3 regions of the Allobosea sp. OAE752 genome follow, and region 2 is predicted to be linked to each of the others. Evidence: riboswitches for the same ligand, from Rfam matches in the RefSeq annotation. Region 2 holds a riboswitch; each other region holds the start of a gene.
What was found. Region 2 has a riboswitch for cobalamin ahead of GGC47_RS13150 (CbtB domain-containing protein). Riboswitches for the same ligand answer to the same signal wherever they lie in the genome.
Positions count from the first base shown of each region.

Region 1: it holds a riboswitch for cobalamin, as region 2 does, so the genes downstream of both, GGC47_RS04910 (ABC transporter substrate-binding protein) here and GGC47_RS13150 (CbtB domain-containing protein) in region 2, are expected to answer to the same signal.
Region 3: it holds a riboswitch for cobalamin, as region 2 does, so the genes downstream of both, GGC47_RS00665 (ribonucleoside-diphosphate reductase subunit alpha) here and GGC47_RS13150 (CbtB domain-containing protein) in region 2, are expected to answer to the same signal.

Region 1 covers NZ_JBNPXO010000002.1:8,475-18,683, forward strand. The annotation lists gene GGC47_RS04865 (c-type cytochrome) at 54-449, shown strand; gene soxA (sulfur oxidation c-type cytochrome SoxA) at 557-1,315, opposite strand; gene GGC47_RS04875 (thiosulfate oxidation carrier complex protein SoxZ) at 1,324-1,644, opposite strand; gene GGC47_RS04880 (thiosulfate oxidation carrier protein SoxY) at 1,648-2,139, opposite strand; gene soxX (sulfur oxidation c-type cytochrome SoxX) at 2,102-2,566, opposite strand; gene GGC47_RS04890 (xanthine dehydrogenase family protein molybdopterin-binding subunit) at 2,544-4,727, opposite strand; gene GGC47_RS04895 ((2Fe-2S)-binding protein) at 4,745-5,212, opposite strand; gene GGC47_RS04900 (ABC transporter ATP-binding protein) at 5,634-6,416, opposite strand; gene GGC47_RS04905 (FecCD family ABC transporter permease) at 6,427-7,470, opposite strand; gene GGC47_RS04910 (ABC transporter substrate-binding protein) at 7,467-8,504, opposite strand; cobalamin riboswitch at 8,717-8,926, opposite strand; gene GGC47_RS04915 (DUF3102 domain-containing protein) at 9,506-10,209, shown strand, end outside.
Region 2 covers NZ_JBNPXO010000004.1:297,387-307,595, forward strand. The annotation lists gene cobW (cobalamin biosynthesis protein CobW) at 1-531, opposite strand, end outside; gene GGC47_RS13140 (DUF1636 family protein) at 536-925, opposite strand; gene GGC47_RS13145 (CbtA family protein) at 967-1,710, opposite strand; gene GGC47_RS13150 (CbtB domain-containing protein) at 1,723-1,899, opposite strand; cobalamin riboswitch at 1,937-2,122, opposite strand; gene cobU (bifunctional adenosylcobinamide kinase/adenosylcobinamide-phosphate guanylyltransferase) at 2,302-2,823, shown strand; gene cobO (cob(I)yrinic acid a,c-diamide adenosyltransferase) at 2,837-3,445, shown strand; gene GGC47_RS13165 (TetR/AcrR family transcriptional regulator) at 3,742-4,362, shown strand; gene GGC47_RS13170 (acyl-CoA dehydrogenase family protein) at 4,359-6,014, shown strand; gene cbiB (adenosylcobinamide-phosphate synthase CbiB) at 6,019-6,996, opposite strand; gene cobD (threonine-phosphate decarboxylase CobD) at 6,995-8,038, shown strand; gene GGC47_RS13185 (D-2-hydroxyacid dehydrogenase) at 8,123-9,094, shown strand; gene GGC47_RS13190 (MFS transporter) at 9,108-10,209, shown strand, end outside.
Region 3 covers NZ_JBNPXO010000001.1:143,809-154,017, forward strand. The annotation lists gene GGC47_RS00640 (carbohydrate ABC transporter permease) at 1-877, shown strand, start outside; gene GGC47_RS00645 (carbohydrate ABC transporter permease) at 874-1,710, shown strand; gene GGC47_RS00650 (sugar phosphate isomerase/epimerase family protein) at 1,707-2,609, shown strand; gene GGC47_RS00655 (Gfo/Idh/MocA family protein) at 2,609-3,628, shown strand; gene GGC47_RS00660 (ribonucleotide-diphosphate reductase subunit beta) at 3,812-4,939, opposite strand; gene GGC47_RS00665 (ribonucleoside-diphosphate reductase subunit alpha) at 5,028-7,943, opposite strand; cobalamin riboswitch at 8,056-8,257, opposite strand; gene GGC47_RS00670 (cold-shock protein) at 8,796-9,005, shown strand; gene rpsU (30S ribosomal protein S21) at 9,145-9,411, shown strand; gene GGC47_RS00680 (hypothetical protein) at 9,606-9,875, shown strand; gene GGC47_RS00685 (sarcosine oxidase subunit gamma) at 9,911-10,209, opposite strand, start outside.

The DNA of each region.
Region 1 (10,209 bases), on a different contig from region 2:
CGCGAGCGCGTCCGTTCGAGAGATTTGAACGTTCGCATTGGAGACCGGAGTCGATGACGAAGACGATAGCCGCAACTGCCGCCATGATCGCCGCCACGATGTTGGGGGCTGCATCCGCCAGCGCGCAGGATGTCGCCGCGGGCGAGAAATCCTTCGCCAAATGTCGTGCCTGCCATCAAGTCGGCGAGACGGCGAAGAACACGATCGGACCCGTGCTCAACGGGTTGTTCGGCCGGCAATCGGGCGCGGTCGAGGGCTATGCCTATTCGCCCGCCAACAAGAACGCGGGCATCACCTGGGACGATGCCAGTTTCGCCGACTACATCAAGGATCCGCGCGCGAAGATGCCCGGCACCAAGATGGTTTTCGCCGGCATCAAGAACGACACGGAAATCGCCGATCTCACCGCCTATCTCAAGCAGTTCGCCGCCGACGGCAAGAAGCTGTAGGGAGTCTAGAGCATTGCCGCGTTTCTCCGAATCGCGGAAATGCTCCATCTCTTTGTCTCATCGCATTTTCTTCACGCGAACCGGTGTCCACTTCGCTCGAAAATGCTCTAGCGCCGCATGGCCGGTGTCTCGACGGGCAGCCCCTTGGCTCGCCCGGCGAGATAGAGCTCCAGAGCGAGATATTCGGACGAGCCATAGTCGAATTGCGTCGCCCTGACGCCGAGCGAGCAGGCTCGCAGCCGTCGATGCAGCGAGCCGACCGTGTTCCATTCCAGCCGATAGGCGGGATAGCCCGTGCCGACGCCATGGCTGATCGTATCGCCGCGCAGCTTCTGTCCGACGAGCCCGTCATGGCATTGCTTGCAGGAGAGATTGAGCTGCCCCTGCCGGCGTTCGTAGAAGGCCTTGCCTGCCTCGAAGAAGGGCTGCGCCGGCCCGTCCGTCCGCACGCTCATCGGCAGGCCGCGAGACAGCGAGGCGATATAGGCTGTCAATGAAAGCATCTCGGCCGTTTCATAGCCGAAGGCCGGCTGCTGTTGGCGTTCGACACGGCACTGCTCGATCCTGCCTTCGAGATTGAGCAGCTTGCCGCTGGATGGGTCCACTTGCGGATAATGCGTCGCCGCGCCCCGCAGACTCGTGGCGGGATCGGCGTGGCAGTCGAGGCAGGCCTGGCTGCCGCCGGAGGGCTTGGCGGCGAAGAGATCCCGGCCCTGATCGACCCAGAACCAGGCCGGGTTGCGGGTCGGATCGTCCTGCTGGCGGCGCAGCTCAGGAGACAGGAACGTGCTGCCGGATACGATTTCGTCGGCTTGCGCCGGCGCCAGGACCGTCAGCAGACCGATCAGCAGGAGCGAGAGGCGCAAGGCGCTTCTCAGGCCACGGTCAGGCGCGCCGTGCGCGTATAGGTCGCGCCGCCGTCCTCCCGCCACTCGAAGACGATGTCGCCGGTCTCGACTGCGCGCGTGCAGAACGCGACGAAGGGGTTGGCGGCGACGCCGGTGTTCATGTCGATGCGAAAGATCTCGGCGCCGGCATAGGTCGCGGTCATCCGGTTGAGGATCTTGCGCGGCACGGTGCCGCCCTTGCCGTCCGACTGGCCGCCGCGGTCCATGGGATGGCGGACCAGCACCTTGATCTCGACGGGCTCGCCCGCCTTCGCCTGGGCCGGCACGGTGATGCGGGCATTGAACATCGCTCAGCCTCCGTCGATGCAGGCGCTCAGCGTCACCACGACAGGCGCCCTGGCGATCGCGTAGCGCCCGTCGCTATGGGCAACCACCGCGGCGACGGTCTGCGATTGCGCGAGACGCAAGGTGATCGCCACCTCCGCCCGGCCCGCACGCGGCGAGAGATGGATCCGCGCCATGTCCGGAAAGGGGTTCTTGTCGGCAATCAGATGGATCCAGCGAACATGCGCGGCCTCGGTCATCGGGCTGTCGACGGCGATGCGCACATCCACCGAATTTCCATTCTCGACCAGCGCCGGGATCTCCAGCCTGACACCGCCCTCGGCCGGAACCGTGCCTTCCGTGACGCGCCGGACGAGATCGTCCAGCGTCTCGGTTTCAGCCGCGCTGGACATCTCGGGCCATGTCGCCAGTGCCAGGCCCGCCGCAGCGATGGCGACCGCCTCCCGGCGGCTCAGGGCCTCACTGCGCCCTGAGCGAGGCGAGATAGGAAACGACATCCTCGATCTCCTGTGCCGAGAGCGCGGGCTGGCCGCGATAGGCCGGCGCCACGTCTCGCATGTTTTCCGTACGGAAGTAGGGCGGCATCACCGTTTCGGGATCGAGCCGGGACATATCGACCAGCCGAAGCCGGATCTGCCCGGCGTCGAGCCTTGCGCCTACTCCCTTGAGCGGCGGCCCGATCGAACCCTGGAAGGGTTCGGCCGGATCGTCGCCATGATGGCAGATCAGGCAGTTGCCGCGCTCGCGGTCCCTGACGAGCGCCGCCCCGCGCGCCGCGTCGCCGACCTTCCCGCCCATCGGTTCCGGTATGGTGTCGGCGACGATGCGGTAAGGCTCCAGCGCCGCCACCTGCCCGGCGAGCAGGGCGAGGACGATGGCCCCCGCCCAGCCCGCCGCGCGGTTACGCCTTGCGCAGGTCGGCATTCTTCAACGGAAGCGAGCGGACGCGCTTGCCCGTGGCCGCGAAGATCGCGTTCAGGACGGCGGGCGCCGCGACGGCGATGGTCGGTTCGCCGACGCCGCCCCAGAAGCCGCCCGACGGCACGATCACCGTCTCGACCTTCGGCATCGCCTCGAGGCGCATCACCTCGTAGGTGTCGAAGTTCTCCTGCTCGACGCGGCCATCCTTGATGGTGATCTCGCCATAGAGCGCCGCCGAAAGGCCGTAGACGAAGGAGCCCTCGACCTGCCGCTCGATCTGCGCCGGATTGACGGCGTGGCCCGGATCGGTTGCCGCGACGATACGGTGAATGGTGAGCTTGCCATCGGCGCCGACGGAAACCTCCGCCACCGCCGCGACATAGGAGCCGAACCCCATGGTCTGGCAGATGCCGCGGAAGACACCGTCCGGCAAGGGCTTGCCCCATTCGGCGCGTTCCGCAGCAGCGTTGAGCACGGCAAGATGCTTGGGGTGGCTCTTCATCAACGAGCGCCGGAATTCGAGCGGGTCCTTGCCCGTTTCATGCGCGAGTTCGTCGATGAAGCTCTCCAGATAGATCGTGTTCTGGTTGAGGTTGACGCCGCGCCAGAAGCCCGGCGGCACATGTGGGTTGCGCATCGCATGGTCGATCAGGAGGTTGGGAAAGGAATATCCGATCGAGGCTTCGGGGCCGGGGGCGTTGAGCCCCTGGAAAACGACCGGGTCGCGCCCGTTCTGGATGTTCTGCGGGAAGAGGCCGGCGACGATCGATTGACCGGAGATGCGCATGTGGAGCGCGGTCACATTGCCGTCCTTGTCGAGTCCGGCCCTGAGCTTGCATTGCGTGATCGGGTGAAAACGCCCGTGCAGCATGTCCTCCTCGCGCGACCAGATCAGCTTCACCGGCGTGCCGGGGATCTGCTTGGCGATGGCGACGACCTGCCTGACCCAGTCATGCACCGCACCGCGCCGGCCGAAGCCGCCGCCGAGGTCGATCTTGTAGGCTTCGCATTTCGCCAGCGGCAGGCCCGAGGCCTCGGCGGTGGCGGCCAGCGCTGCCTCGCCGTTCTGCGTCGGCGTCCAGACCTCGCATTTCTCGGGGGTGTAGAGCGCGGTCGCGTTCATCACCTCCATGCAGGCGTGATTCTGGAAGGGATAGCTGTAGGTCGCTTCGACCACGCGGGCGGCTCCGGCCAACGCCCCCTTGGCGTCGCCATTCTGGTTGCCGACCACGGCGTCGGGCGCATCGAGCCCTTCCTTCAGCCAGGCCGCGATGCTTTCGCTCGTGACCTTGGCGTTGGGACCCTCGTCCCATTCGATCGGCAGCGCGTCGAGCGCGGTCTTGGCCTGCCACCAGGTCTCGGCAACGACGGTGACCGCGCTGTCCCCGACGGGCAGGACATGCTTCACGCCCGGCATGCCCCTGACCTTGGCCGCATCGAAGCTCTTCACCTTTCCGCCGAAGACCGGGCAATCCTTGATCGCGGCGTTGAGCATCCCCGGCAACTTGAAATCCATGCCGTAGATCTTCTTGCCGTTGGTCTTGTCGACCGTGTCGAGCCGCGGCAGCGCCTTGCCCGCGATCGTCCAATCCTTCGGGTCCTTGAGCGGCACCTCCTTCGGCGCTTCCAGCTTCGCGGCTGCGGCGGCCACCTGCCCGTAACGGAGCGAGCGGCCGGACGCCTTGTGCGTGATCACGCTCTTCTCGGCGCTGCATTCGGCCGCCGGCACCTTCCACTCGTTGGCGGCAGCCTGGATCAGCATCATCCGTGCCGCGGCGCCGCCCTTGCGGACATAGTCGTGCGACTCGCGGATGCCGCGGCTGCCGCCGGTCGAGAAATTGCCCCAGACGCGGTTGCGCGCGATGTTCTGGCCGGGCGTCGGATATTCGGTCGTCACCTTCGACCAATCGCAATTGAGCTCCTCGGCGACGAGCTGCGCGAGGCCGGTGAGCGTGCCCTGGCCCATTTCCGAACGGGCGATGCGGATCACCACCTTGTCGTCGGGATGGACGACGACCCAGGCATTGATCTCGGGGGTTCCCGCCTGCTGAGCGCCGGCAGGAATGGAAAAGCCGAAGGTGAAGGCGCCGGCAACCGCGGCCGAACCGGCGAGGATGTGGCGGCGGGATGGGCGGAAAGAACGGGGGGCGGATAAGACGGTCATGATCGCTCTCCTCTCCCTCAACCGCGGCCGAGCTGGCCGCCGGCGGCGACGTCGAGGATCGCGGCCTTGACGCGGACATAGGTGCCGCAGCGGCAGATATTGGTCATCTCGCTGGCGATGTCGGCTTCGCTCGGCTTCGGATTGGCCTGCAGCAGCGCAGCCGCGGTCATGATCATGCCGCTCTGGCAGAAGCCGCATTGCGGCACGTCGTGCTTGATCCAGGCCTGCTGGACCGGGTGGGTTCCGTCAGGGGAGAGCCCTTCGATCGTGACGATCTTCTGCTCCTCGGTCACGGCGCTGACCGGCAGCGCGCAGGAGCGCGTGGCGACGCCGTCGATATGGACCGTGCAGGCGCCGCACTGGGCAACGCCGCAGCCATATTTCGTGCCGGTCAGACCGATTTGTTCGCGGATCACCCAGAGCAGCGGCGTGTCGCCATCGACTGCGACGTCCAGAGTCCGGCCATTCACATTCAGCTTCGTCACCGTAAACCCTCCCGGTTCGGTTCAAGCAGGACGGCGAGAGAGCCAACGCGCCTCGCCGGAAGCCTCAGGATGCCGTGCGAGCATGCCGAGGATTTTTGAAGTGGAATGATTGAAACTCAGAAGTCCGGCGGCGCCAACGGCCAGCATCGGCCGATCACGTTTCGTGAGCGCTGCCAGAAGAGCGAATGCAGCGCCGTATCGTGCGAAAACGGCTTTTACTCCGCGCAATTCGGACGCTTCTGCCCGCATAGCGGGTGCTCAGCCACCGTTGCGTGTTTCACGCAGATGTGAACCTCGGGATTGCCTGAGGCTGCGTGACGTCGTCAGGCGGCCGCCCCGCAATATGGTCGATGTGTCGATCGCGTTCGATCCCGCGAACGACATGGCGTTGCGGCCTGCTCTCGCAGGGCGCCGGGAACGATTAAGACCGCTCTCTTCCCTCGGCCTCGATCAGGTATTCGATGTGACGCCGCCCGGACGCCCCGGGACGGATCGCGACCGCGACGCCGAAGATGCGTTGGATCGTTTCGCTCGTCAGGACCTCATCCGGCGAACCCGCCGCTTCCAGCCGCCCTTCATGCAGCAGTGCGATCTCGTCGCAGAACATCGCTGCGAGGTTGAGATCGTGCAGCGCCATGATGCAGGTGATGCCGAGGCGGCGGATGAGGTTGAGGATCGCGAGCTGGTGCTGGATGTCGAGATGGTTGGTCGGCTCGTCGAGGATCAGCTCGCTCGGTTCCTGCGCCAGCGCCCGGGCGATATGGGCCCGCTGGCGCTCGCCGCCCGACAGCGTATGCCAGGACTGGTCGTGCCGCTCCGCGAGCCCGACCCGCGCCAGCGCTTCGTTCACCGCTGCCTCGTCCGCCGTGCTCCAGGATGCCAGCGCGGCGCGATGCGGCGTGCGGCCGAGGCGGACGACGTCGCAGACGGAGAGCTGGATCTCGGTCGTCGCCTGCTGCTCCACGAAGGCGAGGCGGCGCGCGAGATCGCGCCGCGCCACGCCGGCGATGTCACGCCCATCGAGCATGACGACGCCGCTCGCGACATTGCGCAACCGGCAAAGCAGCCTGAGAAGGCTCGATTTGCCCGAGCCGTTCGGACCGATCAGGCCGAGCACCCGGCCGGGCGCCGCCTGCAGCGTCACCCCGTCGATGATCATCCGGCCGGCCGTGCCCCAGCGCACCTCCCGCATCGCGAGCGTCATGTCGGCCCCATCATTTGGGTTTCCTGGCGCGATAGAGGATCAAGGCGAAGACCGGCGCGCCGAACAGCGCGGTGACCACGCCGATCGGCAGGATCTGCTGCGGGATCAGCACGCGCGACAGGATGTCGGCGAGGATCATGAAGATCGCACCGATGACGAGGCAGGCGGGCAAAAGCCGGGCATGGCCGGAACCGACGAGGAAACGGGCGGCATGGGGAATGATCAGCCCAACGAAGCCCACCGTTCCGACGATCGAGACCATCACGGCGGTCATCACCGCGGTCGTGGCGAAGAGCACGATTTTCACCCGCGTGACCGCGACGCCGAGCGAGGCGGCCGCGTCGACGCCGAAAGCGAAGGCGTCGAGCGCCTTGGCGTGCAGCATGCAGATGCCGAAGCCGATGAAGGCGACCGGCGCCGCAATCCAGAGGTCCGGCCAGCGGACGCCGCCGAAATTCCCAAGGAGCCAGAACATCACGCCCCGCGCCTGCTCGGCGCTGGCGAGCGTCGTCACGATCGTGGCGGTCGCCGCGTTGAAGAGCTGCGAGGTGGCGACACCGGCGAGGATGACGCGATCGCTCGCCCCGCCCGCTCCGGTCGCCAGGAGCGCGACCACCGCGAGCGCGGCGCAGGAGCCGATGAAGGCGCCGGCCGAGACCGTCAGCGCCGTGCCGCCGACGCTGACGCCGAGGATCAGCACCGCGACGGCGCCGGTCGAGGCTCCCGCCGAGATGCCGAGAACGTAAGGCTCCGCCAGGGGATTGCGCAGCAGCGCCTGCAGGATTGCGCCTGAGAGAGCGAGCGCGCCGCCGCACAACCCCGCCATCAGCGCCCGGCTGAGGCGATAGTCGAAGATCACGCCCTGCTGGATCGCGCTGACAGGCCAATCGAGATCGAACAGCCCGTTGCCGAGCGCCTTCAACGCCGTCTCCAACGGGATGCGCATCTCGCCGATCGTCACCGCCAGCGCCACCGCGAAGGTGAGCGCCAGCAGCGAAACCAGCGCGACGGCGATCCGCGCCGGCCAGTTCGGGCCGTGGGCTGCGTGGCTCAAGGAGTCAGACCGAAGCCGGCGATCGCCTTGGCGAGCGTCTCGATGCCGTCCACCGTATCGAGCCCGGCGCGGGTCGCTCCGACATCCATGATGACGATGCGATTGTTCTTCACCGCGTCGAGCTTGCTGGCGACGGGGTCGGTTTTCAGGAAATCGAGCTTCTTCTCGATATCATCGGCCGGAAAGCGGCGGCGATCCATCTTCACCGTGACGATGACCGCGGGATTGGCGGCAGCGATGCTCTCCCAGCCGACCAACGGCCATTCCTCATTGGTCGTGATGATATTGCGCGCCCCGAGCTTCGACAGGATGTAGGCGGGCACGCCGTTCCTGCCGGCCATGAAGCCGTCGCCCTTGATGTCCTTGCTGGAGAACCAGACGACGACCGGCACGTCCTTGACCTTTGCATCCGCCACCGCCTGGACCGCCTTCTCCTCGCGCGCCTTGAGCTCGGCGACGAGCGTCTCGGCGCGGTCGGACACGTCGAAGATCTGCCCGAATTCGCGGATGTTGCGATAGACCAGCTCCATCGTGAACATCTGGGTGCGCACACCGTCGCCGCCGCCGGAATTGTCCTTGCCGACGCAATCGGTCGGCGAGACATAGGTGGGCACCTTGACCTTGGCGAACTGATCGCGCTTGCCGACGATGCCGTTGGGGCCGACATGCCATTCGAACATCGCGGTAACGAGGTCCGGCTCCTGCGCGAGAACCGCCTCGAAGCTCGGGTCGTTGTCGGCGAGGCGCTTCACCTTGGCATTGATCGCCTCATAGGGCTTGGCGATGGGCGAGAACCAGACGGCGGTGCCGACGACGCGGTCGCCGAGGCCGAGCGCATAGAGGATCTCGGTCTGCGTCTGGCCGATCGAGACGACGCGTTTGGGCGCGGCGTTGAAGGTGATCGTCTCGCGGCAGTTCTCCAGCGTCAGCGGATACTGGGTCGGCGCTGCGACGGCCGCGCCCGCGGCCAGGCTGCCGAGGAATGCCAGGACGGGCCATTGAAGCAGGCGGACGAGAGGGCGCGCAATCGGCACAGAGGAAGCCTTATATGAAACATTGTTACATTTCTGATAGGGCGAGCGGCGCGCAGCCGTCAAGCTCCCCGCGACAGCGCGGCCGGCGGTCTTCATGAACATGGACTTCATCGCTCCCCGAGATGACGGATGCGGGAGCTGCGCAGGATGCGGACGGATGACGGCCGCATGGCCATCACCGACACACACCTCCGGAACACCCCGTCCGAAAGACGTCTTCGATGACCGGGGCAGGTCTCCTGGCTCGCGGGTCGACGCCGGTTCCGCCCGGCCTTCCCGGCGCGGCACGCGCCAGTGGACGATGGACGGAGAGCTCGCCGCTTACAGTTGCGGGGGCAGCCTCGGCTTTGGCGCAACGCGCCTCACCGAATTCCCTCTTAGCTCCAGGCTGAATCTGGAGAACCTCGATCACGTCCAACCTATAAGGTCGTGCCGCACCGTCAAGCTCGGTTCGGGACCATCATGATCGACGTCGATATGCCGCCGGCACTGTAGATCTGGGGCCCAGGCGCGGCGGCTTCGCAGACCGGTGTGATGTCCGGGCTTTCTCCGCTCGACGCAGCGTCACTGGCCATGTTGCTGCCCGGGTTTCTGGTTCGCCCTGCCAGGAGATCGGTTCACTGCGGGCGTGACCTTCCGGCAGCCAAGATCTCGCTTGCGGCGATTTCTGCCGCGCGGCATCCCGTCTTGATACTTACGTAAGGTAATGTTTCTGAAGGGAGGCCGAGCTGCCATCAGGCGGGAGCTTCCGAAAAGCGAGGCTCATTTCACTTCCCGTGGAGCGGAACGGGGGTAGCTCCAATTCTCCTTAAATATGGTAAGTAACTGATATAAATCAGATTTTTATTTGATCTCTGTCGCCGCGCCGGCGTCGTGAACGCATCGCGTGTCGCCTCAAGGAGCTACTCCCTTTGCGCCGACGGGAACCCCTTTGCTCGCTTCACGGTGCAGTGCACCAAGCGTAAGCTGAATAGTACTGTGGGTTGAGTGAGGGTATAGCCGTGTTGCCGAATGCACAGCTCTCCGCGACAGAATTGCAGGATGCCGCGCAAAGGATCAAGCTCCTGCGTCGGGCTGCGACCGAACATGCTGTGGAAATCGGCCGCGAGCTCCTTCGCGTCAAGGAGCGGCTGCCCCACGGGGTCTTCGTCAAATGGGTCGAAAAGGCGTGCGAGTTCAAGATCAGGACCGCGCAGGACCTGATGAAGCTGGCGCGCGGCGCCGATTCCGATGCGAATGCGAAGCTCGTCGCGCTGATGGTTCCATCGACGCTTCGTGTCTATCTCGCCAAGACGACCCCGCCGGCGGTTCGCACCACCATCCTGCAGCGACTCGAGAACGGTGAGCGTGTGTCCCGCAGCGAGCTGCATTCGCAGGTCGTGGATACGCGCAAGACCAGGATGGAGGCGGTGCAGCGTCCGGCGCAGGAAGGATTCTCCTCGTCGTTTCTTCCCGCGCGCGAGCTTAACGGGCCCGCCGAAGGGAGGCGAAACGACCCGGGCGCGGACCGGGCCCGCAGGGTGGCTGAGCTGATTTTGCGGCGGCTCAGCCCGGAGGATTACGGGCTCATCATGGAGGAGATGAGCTGGGAGGTCTGGAACAGAGCCTTTGTCTGGATGAGAGCGGCGCGTGTTGTGGACGCCGAGCATCTGGAATTGGCTTTGCCCAGTACAGCGACGAATCAATCGTGCGAATTCGTTCCCGC
Region 2 (10,209 bases):
CTCGAACACCTCTTCCAGCGGGTTGTCGTGATCGACCGAGGCGTCGGCGGCCTTCTGCGCCGCGAGCGCCTCCGGATCATCGGCGAACTGGCCCTCGGCCACCGCCGGCCCGTCGACCACGGCGATGACGCCGTCGACCGTGACGCGCGAGCGGATCGCCGGCCAGTTGAAGGCGGTGACGAGCGGCTTCGGCAGGGCGAGGCCGGAGGTCTCGATCAGGATATGCTCGGGCGGGTTCGGCCGATTCAGCAGCTTCTCCAGCGCCGGCACGAAATCGTCGGCGACGGTGCAGCAGATGCAGCCATTCGGCAGCTCGACCACGTCCTCGTCGCTGCAGCCGGCGATGCCGCAGCCCTTGAGGAATTCGCCGTCGAAGCCGAGATCGCCGAATTCGTTGACGAGCACGGCGAGCTTCTTGCCCTGCGCGTTTTCGAGGAGGTGGCGCACCAGCGTCGTCTTACCGGCGCCGAGGAAGCCGGTGATGATCGTGCAGGGTGTCTTGCCGAGATTGGCGGTCTGCGGAGCGTTCATGATGTCATCCTTGCTGGCGCGCCGGCAAAGGCGGCACGCGCGCGACCACGCCCTTGCGGAAGGACTGCGGTCGTTCTTTCCAGGGAACGATGCCGTTGGCGCTGGCGGCATAGGCCTCCGCCGCGCCGACGATCTCGTCGAGATGGGTGTCGGTGTCGAGATCGCCGATCAGATAGGTCCATTTCCCGTCGGCGCTGAGCGCGATGGTGCAGGGCCGCTTGCAGACGGCGAGGCATTCGACGGGCAGCACGGGGATCGTGCTGCCCTTGGCTGCGAGCTGCGCGGCGAGGCGTTCGGCCAGCGCCAGCCCCGGCTGGTCGTAACCATCGGGGAGGTCGGCGCGGGCCCGGCGGCAGGCCGTGCAGACATGGATGGTGAGGTCGCCCTCGGACATCTGGTTTGCCTTTCGCGCGGCGCCCGAAGGCGCCGCTATCCTCAGGCCGCAGCCGCGCGGCGGCTCATCCAGGGCCAGAGCGTCCCGACCATGAAGGCGGTGACCAGCCAGAGCGCGGCCTGGATGCCGAGCGACAACGAGGTGAAATGCGCCGCGAGCTCGGCCGGCACCTTGCTCTCCGGCGTCGGCGCATGCGGAGCCCCGACGAGATGCGGCAGCAGGATCACGACGACGGCCAGGAGCTTGAGCCAGGGCGCCTCGTAGCGCAGGAACAGGAACAGCCCGATCGCGGTGGCGATGGTGGTCGCGAGCCACCAGAGCTGGCGCGCCTGCAGGGCGGCCGAGGCGGCTCCCGGCAGTTCCGGCGCGAGCCCCATTCCCGGCGCGAGGCCGAAGGCGAGGAAGCCGCAGGCACCCCAGATCAGCGCGCGGCGCGGGTCGATGCTGTCGCCGGCTGCGATCATGCCGGCCAGCAGCAGCGCCGCGAAGCCGATCGCGGTTCCGATGGTGGCGGCGCTGGTGAAGAGCATGCGCTGAGTGCCGTCCTGCGGCTTCCATTCGTCATGCTCCGCCCCTTCGGCGTGATCGGCGCCGCCATGGACGAGGATGATGCGGGCTTCGCCCTGCGCGAAGGCGAGATGCGCTCTCGCTCCGTCGCGCATGGCGTTTTCATAGGTTTCCGCCTTGAGGATCAGCGGGGTGGTGGTGACATGCTGAAGGGCGGCGATGATTAGCCCAGCCAGGAGCCCGGCCAGGATGCTGACCGTGAGAACACGCGTGACCATGATGGCTTTCCCTCAGTGGCAGGGAAAGGCGAGGCCGTGGCGGGTGTCGTGCGCGGCGTTGTGGACATTCGTCGAGGCCGCGAAACCGGTCGTATAGACCAATGCGATTCCGACGATGAGGGCGGCGGCGACTGCCTTCGCCCGCTCCGAGACGCTGATCTGCGAGGTGGAAACCGAAACGGTATTCATGACTGTTCTCCGTAGCCGCCCCGCCGGCAGCCGGTTGGATCGTTGCGGGTCGACGGCAGGTCTCCTGGCTCGCGGATTTGGCGCCCTTGTGCCGCCTTCCCGGAGCGTGCGCTCCAGTGGCCGATGGCGAAGGACATCCGCTTACAGTTGCGGGGGCAGCCGCGGTCTCGCACCGCGTTCCCTTTTCACCTCCTCGCGGAGGCACCGTCAGCGACGATCATTAGCCTTCGGCGGACTGCTGTGCAATGCAGGAACGGTCCGACACATACACGCTGTCATCCCGGCCGGAGCGCAGCGAAGAGCCGGGATCCATGCCTGAACCTTCTTCGGAAGCGCTCCGGCATGGATCCCGGGTCTCCCTTCGGTCGCCGGGGATGACGCCGAACGAACGCGAAGCCGCCGATGCAGCCCGCCGAAATCCCCCATCTCACCCTCGTCCTCGGCGGCGCCCGCTCCGGCAAGAGCCGCCATGCCGAGGCGCTGATCGAGGCCCAGCCGGCGCCCTGGACCTATATCGCCACCGCGCAGGCCTATGACGACGAGGTGCGCGATCGGATCGCCGAGCATCGCGCCCGCCGGCCCGCCGGCTGGCAGACGGTCGATGCACCGCTCGATCTGGCCGAGGCCATCGCCGCCCAGCCGGCGGGCCGTCCGATCCTGGTCGACTGCCTGACGCTGTGGCTGACCAACCTCATCCTCGCCGAGCGTGACACGGCCGCCGCCCGCGAAGCCCTCATCGCCGCCTGCGAGCGCGCCTCCGCCCCGCTCGTGCTGGTCGGCAACGAGGTCGGCCTCGGCATCGTGCCGGAGAACGCGCTCGCCCGCCGCTTCCGCGACGAGGCCGGACGGCTGCATCAGGCGCTTGCGGCGCGCGCAGCCAGCGTGGTCTTCATGGTCGCCGGATTGCCGATGCGCGTGAAATGATGCGGATGAAAAGATGACCGACAGCGAAGACGCCGCCCGCCACAAGGCGAAGATGGAGAAGCGCAAGGCGGTGCAGGACGCCGAGGTCGCTTCCAAGACGCAGGAAAAAGGACTGCTCATCGTCAATACCGGCCCCGGCAAGGGCAAGTCCACGGCGGCCTTCGGCCTGATCTTGCGGGCGCTCGGCCATGGCTGGCACATCGGCGTGGTGCAGTTCATCAAGGGCGCCTGGTCGACCGGCGAGCGCCGGGCGCTCGAAGCCTTCGGCGATCAAGTGAGCTGGCACAGCATGGGCGAGGGCTTCACCTGGGAGACGCAGGACAAAGCCCGCGACATCGCCGCCGCCGAGCGCGCCTTCGCCAAGGTCAGGGAGTTGATGGCCGATCCCGAGATCAGATTGCTGGTGCTCGACGAGCTCAACATCGCCCTGCGTTACGACTATCTGCCGCTCGCCGAGGTGGTCGAGGTGCTCCGCGCCCGCCGCCCCGACCTCCACATCGTCGTCACCGGCCGCAACGCCAAGCCAGAGCTGATCGAGGCGGCCGACCTCGTCACCGAGATGACGCTGGTGAAGCACCACTTCGCCGCCGGGGTGAAGGCGCAGGAAGGCATCGAGTTCTAAGGTTGCCTCGCAGGTTGGCACGGGAAGCCGGAAGCGTCGTCTTTCTGGGACGTGACTTCGGAGGTCCCGGTCGAGGCGCGAGGATCCCTCTCCTGGAAGGAGAGGGCAGGGCGAGGTGTGGGTGGTCGGACCAGTTCCGTGAGGGCTCCCGGCGGGTCGGGTTCAAGCCGACGTTTTCGCTCGGAACACCTTACCCCTACTCCTCTCCTTTCCAGGAGAGGAGTTCCCGAGCCCCTTGACGAGGGCGGCATTCGCTCTCAAATTGAATCTGAATTCAAGTTCAATTCGGAGCCCGCATGGCCGACGGAACGCCAAAGCAACCGCGCAAGGCCGGGAAGCGGGAGGCGATCCTCTCTGCCGCGCGCGGGATCGTCTCCGAAATCGGCTTCCACGAGACCTCGATCGCCGCGGTGGCCTCCGCCAGCGGCGTCTCGACCGGCAGCGTCTATTCCTATTTCTCCTCCAAGGCCGAGCTGATGGCCGAGATCGTCGCTATCGTCTCGACGCGCGAGCTCGCCGTGCTGCGCGAGATCGCCGCGAGCGATGCTCCCGTCACCGAGCGCCTGACCGCCGCGGTCGAGGCTTTCGCCCGGCGCGCCTTCGCCAATCGCCGCCTAGCCTGGTCGATGATCGCCGAGCCTGCCGACCCGGCGGTCGACGCGACACGGCTTGACTATCGCCGCGAGATCGCCGGCATTTTTCGCGCGCTCGTCGTCGAAGGCGGGAGACAGGGCGTCTTCCGTACCGTCGATTCGGATGCCGCCGCCGCGATGATCGTCGGCGGCTTCATGGAGGCGCTGATCGGCCCGCTCTCGCCGGAACGCTCGATCAGCCCCGAGCGTGGCCGCGAGATTGCGGCTGCGCTCGCCGATCTCTCCCTCGCCGCGCTGATCTCCCGTGAAGGACAGGCCGCATGACCACGCTCGATGCTTACGGCTACGACACCCATGAGGTGCTGAACCAGGCACCCGCGCTGGCGGATTATGACGCCTATGCCGCCGACCCGGCGCTTGGGCGCATTCTCGATGCCTTCGGCGCGGGCTGGTTCCGCGAGCAGGCGGGCGTGGTCGGTGGCCATGTCGGGTCGCAAGCGGTGCAGGACCTGGCGCGGCAGGCCAATCGCAGCCTGCCGGAATTGCGCACGCATGATCGCTGGGGCCGCCGCGTGGATCAGATCGAGTTCCATCCGGCCTGGCACGAATTGATGGGGCTCGCCATGCGCGACGAGTTCCATTCCTTGTGCTGGACCAAGCCGCGCCAAGGCGCGCAGGTGGCGCGTGCCGCCGTCTCCTATCTCTGGAACCAGGGCGAGAACGGCATCTGCTGCCCGCTCGGCATGACCTATTCGGCGATTCCCGTGCTGCGGCGCGATTCCGCGCGCTGGGCCGAGTTCGGCCAGCTGGTCACCTCGTCGGAGTACGACCCGCGCCCCCTGCCGGCCACGCAGAAGCGCGGCGGCACGGTCGGCATGGCGATGACCGAGAAGCAGGGCGGCTCGGATCTCCGCCAGACCCAGACGGTCGCGACGCGCAATGCCGATGGAACGTATTCCCTCACCGGCCATAAATGGTTCTTCTCCGTCCCGCATTCCGACGTGTTCCTGACGCTCGCGCGGACGGAGGAGGGGGTCTCCTGCTTCGTCGTGCCGGGCTGGCTGCCGGATGGCTCGCGCAACCGGCTGCAGATCCAGCGGCTCAAGGACAAGTGCGGCAACAAGTCGAATGCCTCCTCCGAGGTCGAATTCCGCGGCGTCCTCGCCCACCTCATCGGGGAGCCCGGTCACGGCATCCGCGCCGGGCTGGAGATGAACCACTATACCCGCCTCGATTTCGCCGTCGGCTCGGCCGGGTTGATGCGCCATGCGGTGGCGCAAGCCGCGCATCACACGGCCCATCGCCGCGCCTTCCAGAAGGCACTGATCCACCAGCCGATCATGGCGAATGTGATCGCCGATCTCGCTCTGGAGGCCGAGGCCTCCGCCTGGCTCGCCTTCCGCTTCGTCCATGCGCTCGATCGCGAAGGCGAGAGCGAGGCCGAGCAGCTTCTCGGCCGCATCGGCGCGCCGATCGCGAAATACTGGAATTGCAGGCGCGTCACGCCGGTCGTCGCCGAGGCGCTGGAATGCCATGGCGGCAACGGCTTCATCGAGGACCATCTGATGGCGCGGCTCTATCGCGAGGCGCCGCTCAACGGCATCTGGGAAGGCACGGGCAATGTCGTCTGCCTCGACGTGCTCCGCTCGATCCGCCGCTATCCCGATTGCGTGCCGGCCCTGCTCGACGAATTGCGCGCCGCCCGCGGCAACGATCCGCGCTACGACGCCTTCCTCGCCGAGCTTGAGACCGATCTCGTCGACGTGCTCAGGCACGAGCATCTGGCGCGACGCTTCGTCGAGCGGATGGCGCTGGCCCTGTCGGCCTCGCTCTTGATCCGCCACGCGCCGCACGGGGTCGCCGACGCCTTCGTCGCCTCGCGGCTGGCCGGCGGCTGGTCGGGACATTTCGGCTCGCTGCCGCAGGGCGTCGATCTGCAGGCGATCGCGGGGAGAGCCGTGCCCGTTCCCAACTAGGCGGTCACAGGATGGCTGTTGCCGCGAGCAGCGCTGCAAGCACCCAGAGCAGGCCGCAGGAGCGCCGATAGAGTGTAAGCGCTCGCCTGATATCGGCCGCATTCGCTTCGGCCCGGCCATCGCCCATCCAGTGATCCTCGACGCGGGTCTCGCCATAGACGCGCGGCCCGGCGAGGCGCAGGCCCAGCGCTCCCGCCATGGCCGCCTCCGGCCAGCCGGCATTGGGCGAGCGGTGCTTGCCCGCGTCGCGCCGCACGGCCCCCCAGGCATTGCGGGCATCGGCTGTCCGGTCGAGAGCGGTGGAGGCGACCAGCAGCAGCGCCGTCAGCCGCGAAGCGGGCAGGTTGACGAGATCGTCGAGCCGGGCTGCCGCCCAGCCGAAGGCGAGATGGCGCGGCGTGCGATGGCCGATCATCGAATCGGCGGTGTTGATCGCCTTGTAGGCGGCGATGCCCGGCAATCCGCCCGCGCCGAGCCAGAAAGCCGGCGCGACGATGCCGTCGGAAAAATTCTCGGCGAGGCTCTCGATGGCGGCGCGCGACACGCCTGCCTCGTCCAGCGTCTGCGGATTGCGCCCGACGATCATCGCGACGGCTCGACGGCCGCCGTCCAGCCCCTCGCGCTCCAGCCCTTCGGCAACACGAGCGACATGTTCGTGGAGGCTGCGCTGGGCGATGAGCGTCGAGGCGAGGAGCGCGAGCGGGATCAGGCCGAGCAGTCCGAAGGAGAGGCACAGGCGCTGGGCCAGTGCGGACAAGGCGATGATGACGGCGAGCAGCAGGGCCAGCGCCAGCGCGCCCATGGCCTTGCGTGTGACGAAGGAGGCGGCCTCGCGGTTCAGCACTCGATCAAGCATGCCGATCCATCGTCCGATCCAGGTGACGGGATGGCCGATTGCGGCATAGAAGCGCGAGGGATAGCCGAAGGCCGCCTCGATCGCGAGGGCAAGCACGAGCAGCGGCAGGCTGGCGGAGAGGTTCATGCGGAGCGCGGGCGCGATTGGGGCTGGAGACTTGGCTGAGGACGGCATCTGGCATGGCGGTGATCTCGCCACGGCTCGCGCGCTCTTTCCGGATGCGCCCGGGCCCTGGATCGATCTCTCCACCGGGATCAATCCGATCCCCTATCCGCTTCCGGAGCTGCCGTTAAGCCTGTGGACGCGCCTGCCGGGCGCCGATGACGAGGCCGCGCTCCTCGCTGCGGCCCGCGCCGCCTATCGGGTGCCGGGCGATGCCGGTATCGTCGCCGCGCCCGGCACGCAGATCCTGATCGAATTGCTGCCCCGTCTGGCGCCGGCGGGTCCAGTCGCCATCCTCGGTCCGACCTATGCCGAGCATGCCCATGCCTGGCGCAAGGCAGGCTATGTCGTCACCGAAGCGGCAAGGCCCGAAGAGGCGGCGGCGACCCTCGTCGTGGTCAATCCCAACAACCCTGACGGGCGGCTGCTCTCGCGGGCGGAAATCGCGGAGCTTGCGGCGCGCTGCGCTGCCCGCGGCGGCCTGCTCGTCGTCGACGAAGCCTTCGCCGATTTCACGCCGGAGACCAGCATCCTGCCGGATCTGCCGGCCGGTGTGGTGGTGCTGCGCTCCTTCGGCAAGACCTATGGCTTGGCCGGTCTGCGCCTCGGCTTCGCCATTGGTGCGCCCGATCTGATGGCACGGCTCGCGGCGGCGCTCGGACCCTGGTCGGTCGCCGGCCCGGCTCTGCATCTCGGCGCGCGGGCCTTGGCGGATGCCGCCTGGCTCGCCGATGCCGGTGAAGCGCGGGCGCGGGATGCTGCGCGCCTCGATGCCTTGTTGACGCCGCACGGCCGCGTCGTCGGCGGCACGAGCCTGTTCCGTTTGCTCGAAACGCCGGCAGCACCGGCACTCTTCGCCCGCCTCGGCCGCCACGGAATCTATGTTCGCCGCTTCCAGAATGCGCCGGATCGTTTGCGCTTCGGTCTGCCGGGCGATGACGCTGCTTGGTCGCGCTTGCAGCAGGCGCTGGCCGCCGATGTCCGGCAGGCATCGCCGTCAGCGTGAAGCTTGCATGCGATGGGCGCGGGGACAGCAGCCGGCGCGCCGTCTAACGTCGCCCAAAATGCGGATTCGGGAGGAACGGAACAGATGACGTTGTTGCCAGCGGAGAGCGAGCTGACGATCGGCTTCGCCCACGCCGCCTATCAGTTGCAGGACGAGTTCCTGACGCGCGGACGCGGCGCGAAGCATTTCGAGGTGCGCACCCTCGACGATCTGCGCGAGCGGGCGCCGGAAGCCGATGTCCTGGTCGTCTCGGGCCTCTGGCGCAACGACCTCCTGCCGCGCCTGCCGAAACTGCGTTTCATCCAGTCGGTGAGTGCCGGCACCGACCAGTTCGACAAGGCGGCGCTGGCGGCGGCCGGGGTCCGGCTCGCGAGCGCCCAGGGCAGCAATGAGCGCGCCGTCGCCGAGCATGCAATCTCGCTGATCCTGGCTCTGGCGCGCCAGATCCATTTCGCCCGCGACAACCAGATGGCGCAGCGCTGGCGCCCGATGATCGGCGACCGCGCCCGGCGCGAGGACGAGCTCGGCGGCAAGACGCTGGTGATCGTCGGCCTCGGCCGGATCGGCCTGAGACTCGCGAAGCTGGCCTGCGCCTTCGACATGCGCGTCATCGGCGTGCGCCGCAATCCGGAGGCGCATCCGCATGTCCATGCGATCGTCAAGCCCGACCGCCTCGCCGAGGTCGTGGCGGAGGCCGATTTCGTCGCCCTGACCTGCCCGCTCACCCCCGAGACCGAGGGGCTGATCGACGCCCGCATCCTCGGTGCGATGAAGCCTTCGGCCTTCCTCATCAATGTCGCGCGCGGCAAGGTCGTCGACGAGGCGGCCCTGCTCGGCGCGCTGGCGGGCGGCCAGATCGCCGGCGCCGGGCTCGACTGCTTCCATGAGGAGCCCCTGCCGGCCGCCTCGCCCTTCTGGCGCCTGCCGCAGGTGATCGTCACCCCCCACAGCGCCGGCGAGACGCGGCTCTACGAGCGCAATGTCGTCGACATGCTCCTCGACAATCTCGACAGGCTGGCGCGCGGCGAGCAGAGCCTGCGCAACCAGGTCGTCTAGGGAGGATCGCGGCGTGCCGCCGCATCTCTTCCGGCCGGGCGGGCCGGCGCTGATCCCCGCGCTCGGCGTCACCCAGATCTTTGGCTATGGCGCGCTCTATTACGCCTTCACCGTGCTCGCGCCGCGCATCAGCGCCGAATTCGGCTGGGCGCCGGAATGGACCTTCGGCGGTTTCGCCGTCGGCCTGCTGCTGGGCGGCGCGGTCGCGCCGGTGACGGGGAGCCTGATCGACCGCTACGGCACCCGGCTGGTGATGACGCTGGGTTCTGTCCTGGCTGGGCTTTCTCTGATGGCGCTCGCCGAGGTGCGCGGCATCGTCAGCTATGTCGCGGCGATGGTGGTGCTCCAGGCGGTCACGACCGCGGTGTTCTACGACGCCGCCTTCACGGCGCTGAGTCAGGCGCGTGGCGACCGGGCGCGCCGCGCGATCAGCCAGCTCACCCTGATCGCCGGCTTCGCCTCGACCCTGTTCTGGCCTCTGACCAGCACCCTGCTCGCCATCCTCGACTGGCGCGGCGTCTACCGGCTCTACGGCCTGTCGCAGCTCGTCATCTGCGCGCCGCTGCATCTCGCCTTCCTGCCCGGCCGGGTCCGCCGTGCGGCCGCCCAGCCTGCGGCGATCCCGGACAATGCCGGCGCGATCGCGGCGCCGGCCTATCTCGGGGGCGAGGCGCGCCGTCGCGCTTTCCTGCTGCTGGCGCTCGCCTTCTCGCTGCAGGGCTTCGTCGTCTCCGCCATGGCCGTGCATCTGCTGGCGCTGCTGCGCGGTTTCGGGCTCAGCGCGGCCGTGGCGGTGGGCATCGGCACGATGCTCGGGCCGTCCCAGGTTGCGGGGCGCCTCGTTGAGATGCTGTTCGGGAAGGCCGTGCCGCCGGTGACCACCGCCTGGGTCTCGGCCTGCCTGATGCCGCTCGGCCTCGCGCTCCTGTTGATCGGGGGCGCATTGCCGGCGGTCGCCGGCCTCTTCGCGGTCGCCTTCGGCATCAGCATGGGGCTGGGCTCGATCGTGCGCGGCACGGTGCCGCTCCAGCTTTTCGGGCCGGTCGGCTTCGGTGCGACGATGGGCAAGCTCGCGGCGCCCGGCCTCGTCATCAAGGCGGCAGCGCCACTCGTCT
Region 3 (10,209 bases), on a different contig from region 2:
CGCGATGCTTCGCGCGGCGACACCCTATGGTTTCCTGCTGCCGGCACTGTTGGTGACGGCGCTGGTCATCCTGTTTCCGGTCCTGCAGACGGCCTGGTACAGCCTGCACGACTACATTCTCTACGACCCCGACAATTTCCGCTTCGTCGGCTTGCGGAATTTCGCGACCGCACTCTCGGACGAGGTCTTCTGGATCGCGCTACTGAACTCTGCGATCTGGGTCGCGGGCATCGTGTCGCTCCAGCTCCTGCTGGGTCTCGTGGCAGCGCTGCTGCTCAACCAGAGCTTCTGGTGGCGCGGCATGGCGCGCGCGCTCGTCATCATCCCCTGGGCGCTGCCGAGCGTGATCATCGGCCTGATGTGGACCTGGATCTACGACTTCAATCTCGGCGTCTTCAACGACATCCTGCTGCGCCTCGGCCTGATCTCGGCCCCGCATCCCTGGCTCGCCCAGCCCTCCACGGCGCTGGCCTGCATCATGCTGGCGCTGGTCTGGCAGGGCTTTCCGTTCTTCACCGTCACCATCCTCGCGGGTTTGCAGACCGTGCCGGGAGAACTCTACGAGGCGGCCGAGATCGACGGCGCCAGCCCCTGGCGCCAGTTCGTCCACGTCACCCTGCCCTCGATCGCCGGCATCGTCACCACGGCCGTACTGCTGCGCATCATCTGGGTCGCCAATTCGCTCGACGTCATCCTGGTGATGACTGGCGGCGGGCCGGGATATGCCACGCATACGCTGCCGCTCTACGCCTTCCTGCGCGCCTATACCGGCATGGAATTCGGCTATGCCGCCTCGCTCTCGCTGATGCTGACGGCGATCCTGCTCGGCATCGTCTGGCTCTATGTCCGCCGCCAGGCCGGGGAGATGGAGCGATGATCCGGCGCCGTTCCTTCGCCCGCAATCTGATCCAGGTCGAAATCCCCGTCCTGCTGGTGCTCGCCTTCGCGCTGGCACCGTTCGTCTGGATGCTGCTGACCTCGATCAAGCCGAATGCGGACCTCTCGCAGTTCCCGGTGCGCTACCTGCCGAGCAGCACGACCTTCGAGCACTATCAAACGCTGATCCAGCGCACGAGCTTCCCGGTCAACCTGCTGAACAGCCTCGTCATCGCCTGCGGCGCCGTCGTGCTGGGGCTGGCAGCCAGCGTGCCGGCCGCCTATTCGTTCTCGCGCTTCCGCTTCGCCGGGCGACGGATGTTGATGACGAGCTTCCTCGTCATCAACATGTTCCCGATCGTGCTGCTGATCATCCCGCTCTTCGTGCTGATGCGGACGCTCGGGCTGATCGACACCTTCCTCGGCGTCATCATCGGCCATTCGACCTTCTCGATCCCGTTCTCGATCTGGATGCTGGTCAGCTACTTCAACGCGATCCCCAAAGACCTCGACGAGGCGGCGACGATCGATGGCGCGTCCCGCTTGCAGACGATCCGGCTGGTGGTGCTGCCGCTGGTGATGCCCGGCATCGTCACGACGGCGATCTACGTCTTCATCACCTCGTGGAACGAATATCTGTTCGCGATGATGCTGTCGGGCGAGACGGTCAGGCCGGTGACCGTCGCGCTGCAATTGTTCATCGGCGAATTCACGGTGCAGTGGGGCGTCCTCACCGCGGGCGGCACGATCATCGCTTTGCCCGTCACCATCCTTTTCCTTTTTGTGCAGAAGCGGCTCGTCGGCGGGCTGACGGCAGGAGCAGTCAAATCATGACCAATGCGATCGGGGTGATCTCGATGTTCTACGCGCGCCCCTTCGGGCGCGAGCATTTCCCCACCTTCCGGCGCATGAAGCAGGCCGGGGCCGATGTGGTCGAACTGCTGGTGCCGGAGCCGGGCGAGCTCGACCTTGCCGAGACGAAGGCCGCCGCCACCGATGCCGGCCTCTCGATCGTACTGGCGGCGCGGGTGAACCTGACCCGCGATCTCGCCAGCGCCGACCCGGCCGCGCATGCAGCCGGCATCGCCTATCTCGAGCAATGCGTCGACATCGCTGCCGCGTTGGGGGCGGGAATCGTCGGCGGGCCGCTCTATGGCGCGCCGCTCGTCTTCGCCGGCCGGGCGCCGCAGCCGGTCGAGCCGGCCGAGCGCCGCCGGCGGGTCGATGCCGTCGTACGCGGACTGACGCAGGCCGCGAAACGCGCCGCCGACAAGGGCGTCGTCCTCGGCGTCGAGCCCCTGAACCGGTTCGAGACCGACATGTGCAACACCTGCCGCCATGCGCTGGATTATGTCGAGGCCGTCGCCTCACCTGCCGTCGGCGTGATGCTCGACACCTTCCACATGAACATGGAGGAATACGATCTCGCCGCCTCGATCCGGCTGGCGGGATCGCGGCTGGTGCATTTCCAGGCGAACGAGAACAATCGCGGCTTCGTCGGCTCGGGCCATATCGACTGGCCGTCGATCGCACGGGCGCTTGCGGCCTCCGGCTATCAGGGCCCGATCGTGCTGGAGCCGTTCCGGCGCGACGACGAGGCGGCAGGCGTGACGCTGGCGCAATGGCGCGCGCCCACCCGGAACGAGGATGCGGAGCTCAAGGCCAGCATCGACTATCTCAAGGCGACGCTCGCCTTCGCCGACCGGCTCGCGACGACGAAGGGAATTGCGTGATGACATCCCCCTTGCGCCTCGGCTGGATCGGCTGCGGCACCCATGCCAATGAGATGCTGCTGCCGCAGGTCACACGGCACGACGTCGTCCTGCAGGCGATCTGCGACATCTCGCCCGACAACCTCGCCTCCACTGGCCGGCGCTACGGTGTCGCGCCCGAGAACCAACTGAGCGACTGGCGCGCTTTGCTCGCCCGCACGGATATCGACGCCGTCGGCCTCGCCATGGGTCCGCGACAGCATCATGAAGTCGGCCTCGCCGCGATCGCGCGGGGATTGCCGCTGTTCATCGAGAAGCCGCCGGCCGCGACCTCGCGGCAAGCGCAGGAGCTGGCGGATGCCGCCAAGGCCCGAGGCGTTCCGGTCGTCGTCGGTTTCATGAAGCGGTATTCCACCGCCAATCGCATCGCGGCCAATGTCATCCACACCCCGGAATTCGGGGAAACCGCGAGCTTCCTCGGCCAGTACATGACGGCGCCGACCTACTTCGCGGGGGATGTCGACTATACCGGCTTCTATCTGCATCACTGCGTGCATTATTTCGACCTGATCCCCCATCTGATGGGCGAGGTCGCGACGGTCGGCGCACGCCGGCACGAGCTGGAACCCGGCAAGCTGCTGCTCCATGTCGATTTCCGCTTCCGCAACGGCGGCATCGGCACGCTCGTCATGGGGACGCATCAGTCGCGCGGTACGCCGATGGAATGGTGGCAGGTGATGGGCGACCATCGCCGCGTCGAGGTGCGCAACCTGCATGAGGTTCGCTACTTCCGCAGCCCTCCCTTCAAGGTGTCGCGCCCCGACGCCAGCCTTGTCGACGGCGAAGATACGCTGGTCTGGGAGCCCAATTTCACGGTCGCCGCCAACGAGGACCACAAGGGCTATCACGCGATCCTCGGCGATTTCGTGCGGGCGGCGCGCGGCGAGACACTGGACTTTCCCGATGCGGCGGCGGGCGCACGGGCGCTCGCCCTCCTCGAACAGGCCATCGCTTCCGCCGAAGCCGATGCGCATCGGTGATCGATGCCCGGACATGAAGGGGCAATGTCCGGGGCCGACAGCTCTCCATCGCTAGGCTCAGGGCCGAATCATTTGGCCTGAGATGCGATTCACGGTGTCTGGAAAGAGCCGTGATAGGTCATTCGTTTCTGCCTGCCAGGGGTCGATGACCGGCGCGTGGTGAGCGGTATCCCTGTCACCGGCTCACTCCCAGTTCAGCGCGCCGCCGTTCTGGTATTCGATGACGCGGGTCTCGAAGAAGTTCTTCTCCTTCTTCAGGTCCATCGCCTCGCTCATCCAGGGGAACGGGTTCTCGGTCTCGCCGAAGACCGGCGGCAGGCCCAGCTGGGCGCAGCGGCGGTTGGCGATGAAGTGCATGTATTGCTCGCAGAGCGCCGCGTTCAGGCCGAGGAAGCCGCGCGGCATCGTATCGCGGCCATAGGCAGCCTCAAGCTCTGCGGCTTCCCGCAGCATGCCGCGGATCTCGTCCTGGAAGGCCTTGGTCCAGAGATGCGGGTTCTCGATCTTGATCTGGTTGATCACGTCGATGCCGAAGTTCAGATGGATCGACTCGTCGCGCAGGATGTACTGGTACTGCTCGGCGATCCCCACCATCTTGTTGCGCCGGCCGAGTGACAGGATCTGCGCGAAGCCGGTGTAGAACCACATCCCCTCGAAGATCACGTAGAAGGTGATCAGGTCACGCAGCAGCGCCTGGTCACTCTCCGGCGTTCCCGTCTTGAAGTCCGGATTCTCGATGCTCTGGGTGTGCTTCAGCGCCCAGGCCGCCTTGTCGGTGATCGAGGGCACTTCGCGGTACATGTTGAACAACTCGCCCTCGTCAAGGCCGAGGCTCTCGACGATGTACTGGAATGTATGGGTGTGGATCGCCTCCTCGAAGGCCTGCCGCAGCAGATACTGCCGGCATTCCGGGTTGGTCAGGTGTCGGTAGATCGCCAGCACGATGTTGTTGGCGACGAGAGATTCGGACGCCGCGAAGAAGCCGAGATTGCGCTTGAGCATGCGCCGCTCGTCCTCGCTGAGGCCGTCCTTCGACTTCCACAGGGCGATGTCGGCCTGCATCGAGACCTCGGTCGGCATCCAGTGGTTGTTGCAGCCGGAGAGGTACTTTTCCCAGGCCCATTTGTATTTGAGCGGCAGAAGCTGGTTCACGTCGGCGCGCGCATTGATCATGCGCTTCTCGTCGACGGTGACGCGCCCGCCATTGCGGTCGATCGCGCCGAGGCCGGTGGCGTCGGCGGCGGGAGGAGGATTGGTCAGGATGGCGGGGTTGGCCGGGGGCGCCGGCTTGGTGTCGGACCAGTCGAGCATGGGGATATTCCGTTCTTGATCTGAGGGCGCGGGCGCCGGGGGCCACCCGGGGCGCTGTCATCGCGAAGAGTTCGAGCCGAAGCAGCCGTTACTGGCAGGCTTCGCAGGTGGGATCGTCGAGCGAGCAAGCGTTGGGCACGGCCATGCCATTCTCCAGCGGGATATCGACGATGATCGGCGCGGCGGCCTTGGCCGCGACCGGCACGGTGGCCGAGACCGCATTGAGCTTGCCGTCCGTGCCCTTCAGCGTCGATTTCTCGACATGGGTCGCCGAAAGCGCGCGCAGGTAATAGGTCGTCTTCAGGCCGAGCCTCCACGCCAGGCGATAGGCCTCGTCGAGCTTTCGGCCGGACGGCTGCGCCATGTAGAGGTTCAGCGACTGGCCCTGATCGATCCATTTCTGCCGGCGCGCCGCCGCCCTGATCAGCCATTCCGTCGGAATCTCGAAGGAGGTGGCATAGAGCGCCTTGAGATCGGCCGGGACGCGATCGATCCCACTGACCTTGCCGTCGTAGTATTTGAGATCCGAGACCATCACCTCGTCCCAGAGCCCCCTCGCCTTCAGGTCATGAACGAGCCCGGCATTCACCACGGTGAAGTCGCCCGACATGTTCGCCTTAACGTAGAGCTGGCTGTAGCTCGGCTCGATCGACTGCGAGACGCCGACGATGTTGGAGATCGTCGCGGTCGGCGCGATCGCCATGGTGTTGGAGTTGCGCATGCCGGTCGTGACGACCCGCTCGCGCAGGCCCTCCCAGTCCAGCGTCGAGGAGCGGTCGAGTTCGACATCGCCGTCGCGGGCGTCCGAGAGGATGTCGAGCGAGTCGATCGGCAGGATGCCCTTCGACCAGAGCGAACCCTCGAAGCTCGGATAGCGCCCGCGCTCGGCGGCGAGATCGACCGAGGCCTGGATCGCATGGAAGCTGATCACTTCCATCGACGTATCGGCGAAGGCGACGGCGCCTTCCGAGGCCGCCGGCAGACGCAGTGTCTGGAGCGCGTCCTGGAAACCCATCAGCCCCAAGCCCACCGGGCGATGGCGCAGGTTCGAGCGGCGTGCCTCGGGGATCGTGTAGAAATTGATGTCGACGACGTTGTCGAGCATGCGCATCGCGGTGGTCACGGTGCGGGCCAGGCGAGCCTGATCGAGCCCATCGGGCGTCACATGCGCGGCGAGGTTCACCGAGCCGAGATTGCAGACCGCGACCTCGTCGGCCGAGGTGTTGAGCGTGATCTCGGTGCAGAGGTTCGAGGAATGCACCACGCCGGCATGCTGCTGCGGCGAGCGCAGATTGCAGGCATCCTTGAAGGTCATCCAGGGATGGCCGGTCTCGAACAGCATGGTCAGCATGCGCCGCCAGAGGTCGAGCGCCTTCACCCGTTTGAAGACCTTGATCTGGCCAGCGGCTGCCTTCGCCTCATAAGCCTCGTAGGCCGTCTTGAATGGCTTGCCATAGAGGTCGTGCAGGTCCGGCACCTCATCGGGCGAGAACAGCGTCCAGTCGGCGCCGGCCTCGACGCGCTGCATGAACAGGTCGGGAATCCAGTTCGCCGTGTTCATGTCATGGGTGCGGCGGCGGTCGTCGCCGGTGTTCTTCCGGAGATCGAGGAACTCCTCGATATCGACATGCCAGGTCTCGAGATAGGCGCAGACCGCGCCCTTGCGCTTGCCGCCCTGATTGACGGCGATGGCCGTATCGTTCGCGACCTTCAGGAACGGCACCACGCCCTGGCTCTCGCCATTGGTGCCCTTGATATGGGCGCCGAGACCGCGCACCGGCGTCCAGTCATTGCCGAGGCCGCCCGAGTACTTGGCGAGCAGCGCATTGTCCTTCACCGCCTTGAAGATACCGTCGAGATCGTCAGCGACGGTGGTCAGGAAGCAGGAGGAGAGCTGCGGGCGCAGCGTCCCGGAATTGAACAGCGTGGGGGTCGAGGCCATGAAATCGAAGGATGAGAGCAGATCGTAGAATTCGATCGCCCTGCCCTCGCGATCGATCTCGCGGATGGCGAGACCCATGGCGACACGCATGAAGAAGGCCTGCGGCAGCTCGAAGCGGTTGCCCCGGACATGCAGGAAATAGCGGTCGTAAAGCGTCTGGAAGCCGAGATAGTCGAATTGCAGATCGCGCTCGGGCTTGAGTGCAGCGGCGATGCGGGCGATGTCGAAGCGGCCGAGCTCGGGGTCGATCAGCTCGTTCGCGATGCCGGTCTTGAGATAGGCATGGAAGTAGTCGGCATAAAGCACTGACATCTCTTCCTGCGTCGCCTGCTCGGCGCGGCCATGGACGAAGCTCAGTGCCTCGCGACGGAGCTTGTCCAGCAGCAGGCGCGCGGAGACCTTCGCATAGTTCGGCTCGCTCTCGATCAGCGTGCGGGCGGCAAGGATCGGCGCCAGCGCCAATTCGTCGAGCAAGATGCCGTCATAGAGGTTGCGGCGCGCCTCGGTGAGGACCGGCTCGGCCGAGACGCCGTCGAGATCGGCACAAGCCTCGCGAACCACCTTGTCGAGGCGGCCGGCGTCGAGCGGGATAAGCGTCCCGTCGGCGAGCTTCATGTGCAGCAAGGGAGCTGCGGAGGCGACAGGCTTCGTCTCGGCAACCGCCCTCGCCCGCTCGCGCGCCCGCTCCTCGCGATAGAGCACATAGGCACGGGCGACCTTGTGGTGTTCGCCGCGCATCAGGGCGAGCTCGACCTGGTCCTGCACATCCTCGATATGGAAAGTGCGGCCGGTCGCGGCCCGGCGGGTCAGCCCCGCGACGACCTGCTCGGTCATCTCCGCGACGGCTTCGTGGATGCGGCGCGAAGCGGCGGCGTTCGATCCTTCGACGGCGAGGAACGCCTTGGTCAGCGCCACGGTGATCTTCGAGGGATCGAACGGCGTCACCGCGCCGTTGCGGCGAATGATCTGGTAGCCGGGCTCGCTCGCAGCGAGCTTCGACAGTGTCGGCTCTGCGGCTGACGGAGCGGCGGCAGGCCGCTCGGCTTCAATGGAAAGAGACATCGGCATCAACCCCAAATGTTGGGGGCAAAGGCCAGAGCGGTTGCGTCGAGAAGGCGCGCGGCACCACAAGGCCGCGACCTGCCAAGCGCACCACCGGGACACCCCGCCCGAGGACGTATACGAGGTCGCGGCAGGTCTCCTGGCTCACGGGTCAGCGCTCTCGTCCCGTCTTCCCAAGGCCTTGCAGCCTCAGTGACTTAATCCTGGACGTGAACTCGCCGCTTACAGTTGCGGGGGCAGCGCCGGTCTCTCACCGGCTTCCCTCTTAGCTCTCGATCTTGCGATTCGAGAGACCATCGACCACCAGATCTAGTAGCTAAGGGGCATCGCCTGTCAACAGGTCGTGATGCCGCCGTCCGGCGCCTGTGAAGATCGGGGATCACCGCGCGGCCTCCGGCCTATCCTGTTCGTGCTGTTCGGCAATGACGTCGGCTCTGCCTTCGCTTCGGCGAAACCGCGTCGAGCGATGCTTTACGCCTCAAGCGCTAGCGCCCCTTCGCCGCCCGCCATGATCGACGCACGCCCCGTTCCCGAGCTTCGCGCAATTCGCGACCGCCACGAGCTGTCTGCGATGGCTGCCGAGCCGCCCCAGCATATCGCGATGGCGCGTCTCAGGCCGGGTCACACGGTTGCTGTCGGTCGATTTGGCGCCCGGCTGATTTTCCGAAAATATTGCGAGATAAAACCTTCCATTTGACAATGTGTCTTATAAGTACCATGATAGAAACATCGATCTAGGCCGAACGAATTGGCCCCGCGCTTTCATCGCGCACTGCTGACGAACTTCCTGCTCAAATCGAAAAATGCGCTGCACCCGCGGCGCATGAACAATAGCCTTTACAGGAGGTCAGCATGGCCAGTGGCACAGTTAAGTGGTTCAACACCGACAAGGGTTTTGGTTTCATCCAGCCGGAAGACGGCGGCCAGGACGCCTTCGTCCATATCAGCGCCGTGGAGCGTGCCGGTCTGCGCACGCTGAAGGAAGGCCAGAAGGTCTCCTATGAGCTGGTGCAGGACAAGCGCTCCGGCAAGGTGTCTGCGGACAACCTGCAGGCCGAGTGAGCTAGACGCCATCCGGCGCGTCAATCGAGATCAGCGGCGACCGCGGATGTACCGGCGCCCGTTCGATTGAGCGGCGGATAGCCACGGAGGGGTCGGGATCAACCCGGCCCTTTTTGTTTGCATCAGAAGGGAAATTCGAATGCAGGTTCTCGTTCGCGACAACAACGTCGACCAGGCGCTTCGCGTCCTCAAGAAGAAGATGCAGCGTGAAGGCGTGTTTCGCGAGATGAAGGCGCGTCGCGCCTACGAGAAGCCGTCCGAGCGGCGAACCCGCGAGAAGGCCGAAGCCATCCGCCGCGCCCGCAAGGCAGCACGCAAGCAGGCTCAGCGCGAAGGATTGCTGCCGATGCCGAAGCGCGTGGAACGGCCGGCACGGCCCGGCCAGGCCCCCGCGCAGGCACGATAGGCGAGGATTTGGGCCTGGGCTTCAATCCGCAGGATTTCGCCGAGGGCCGGGCCTGCTCGCCAGGCCGAACCGGCGAGGATCGAAGCCGAGCCCCACGCAAGGTTCTGCCCGAAGCCGTTCGATCCATGCAGGAGCGTGCTGCCGGAAAACGCCGCTGACGCCCTGGCGTCCTGCGTTCGAGAAGGAGTTTGCCGATGTCGAGCAACAGAATTCCGCCGGAAGAGGCGCAATTGCGGGCCCAGAGCAGAGCGACGCTCGCAGCGCAACGCCGCGCCGAGGCCGAAACGGCCCTGGAAGCGTTGCGGGTGGAGCAGATCGCCGTCCGCGAACGCACCGCAAAACTGCGGGCCTTGCGGCTCGCCAAGGAAGCCGCCGACGCCGAGGCCGCCGCGGCGGTGCCGCCAGCCAAGACGCGAGCCAAGCCCGCCAAGACCGTTGTTCGGCGGAGAACCGCTTCTTCCTGATCTCCAACCGGAGGATGGCGCGCGAGGCGTTGCCGTCAGTCTTGGTCAGCAACCCGGCAGCCGAACTCGGCCGCCGCTGCGGCAAACCAGGACCAGAAGCTTCCTGCCATGCTGCGTGCGACCATGATCTCGAAGACGGGTCCGTCCGGCCCGTCGGCGAGCCGCCATAGCTGCACGCCGAGATAGGCCACGCTTGTCACGGCGGTCTCGCCGACGCCAAAGGCCGAAGGATGCAGGTCGAGCATCACGCCCTTTGCCAGCAGATCGCGGGTCCTGGGACCCTGAAGCCGGAAGGCGGCGCGCGCATCGCTCTGATCGCTGACAGCGGCATGGG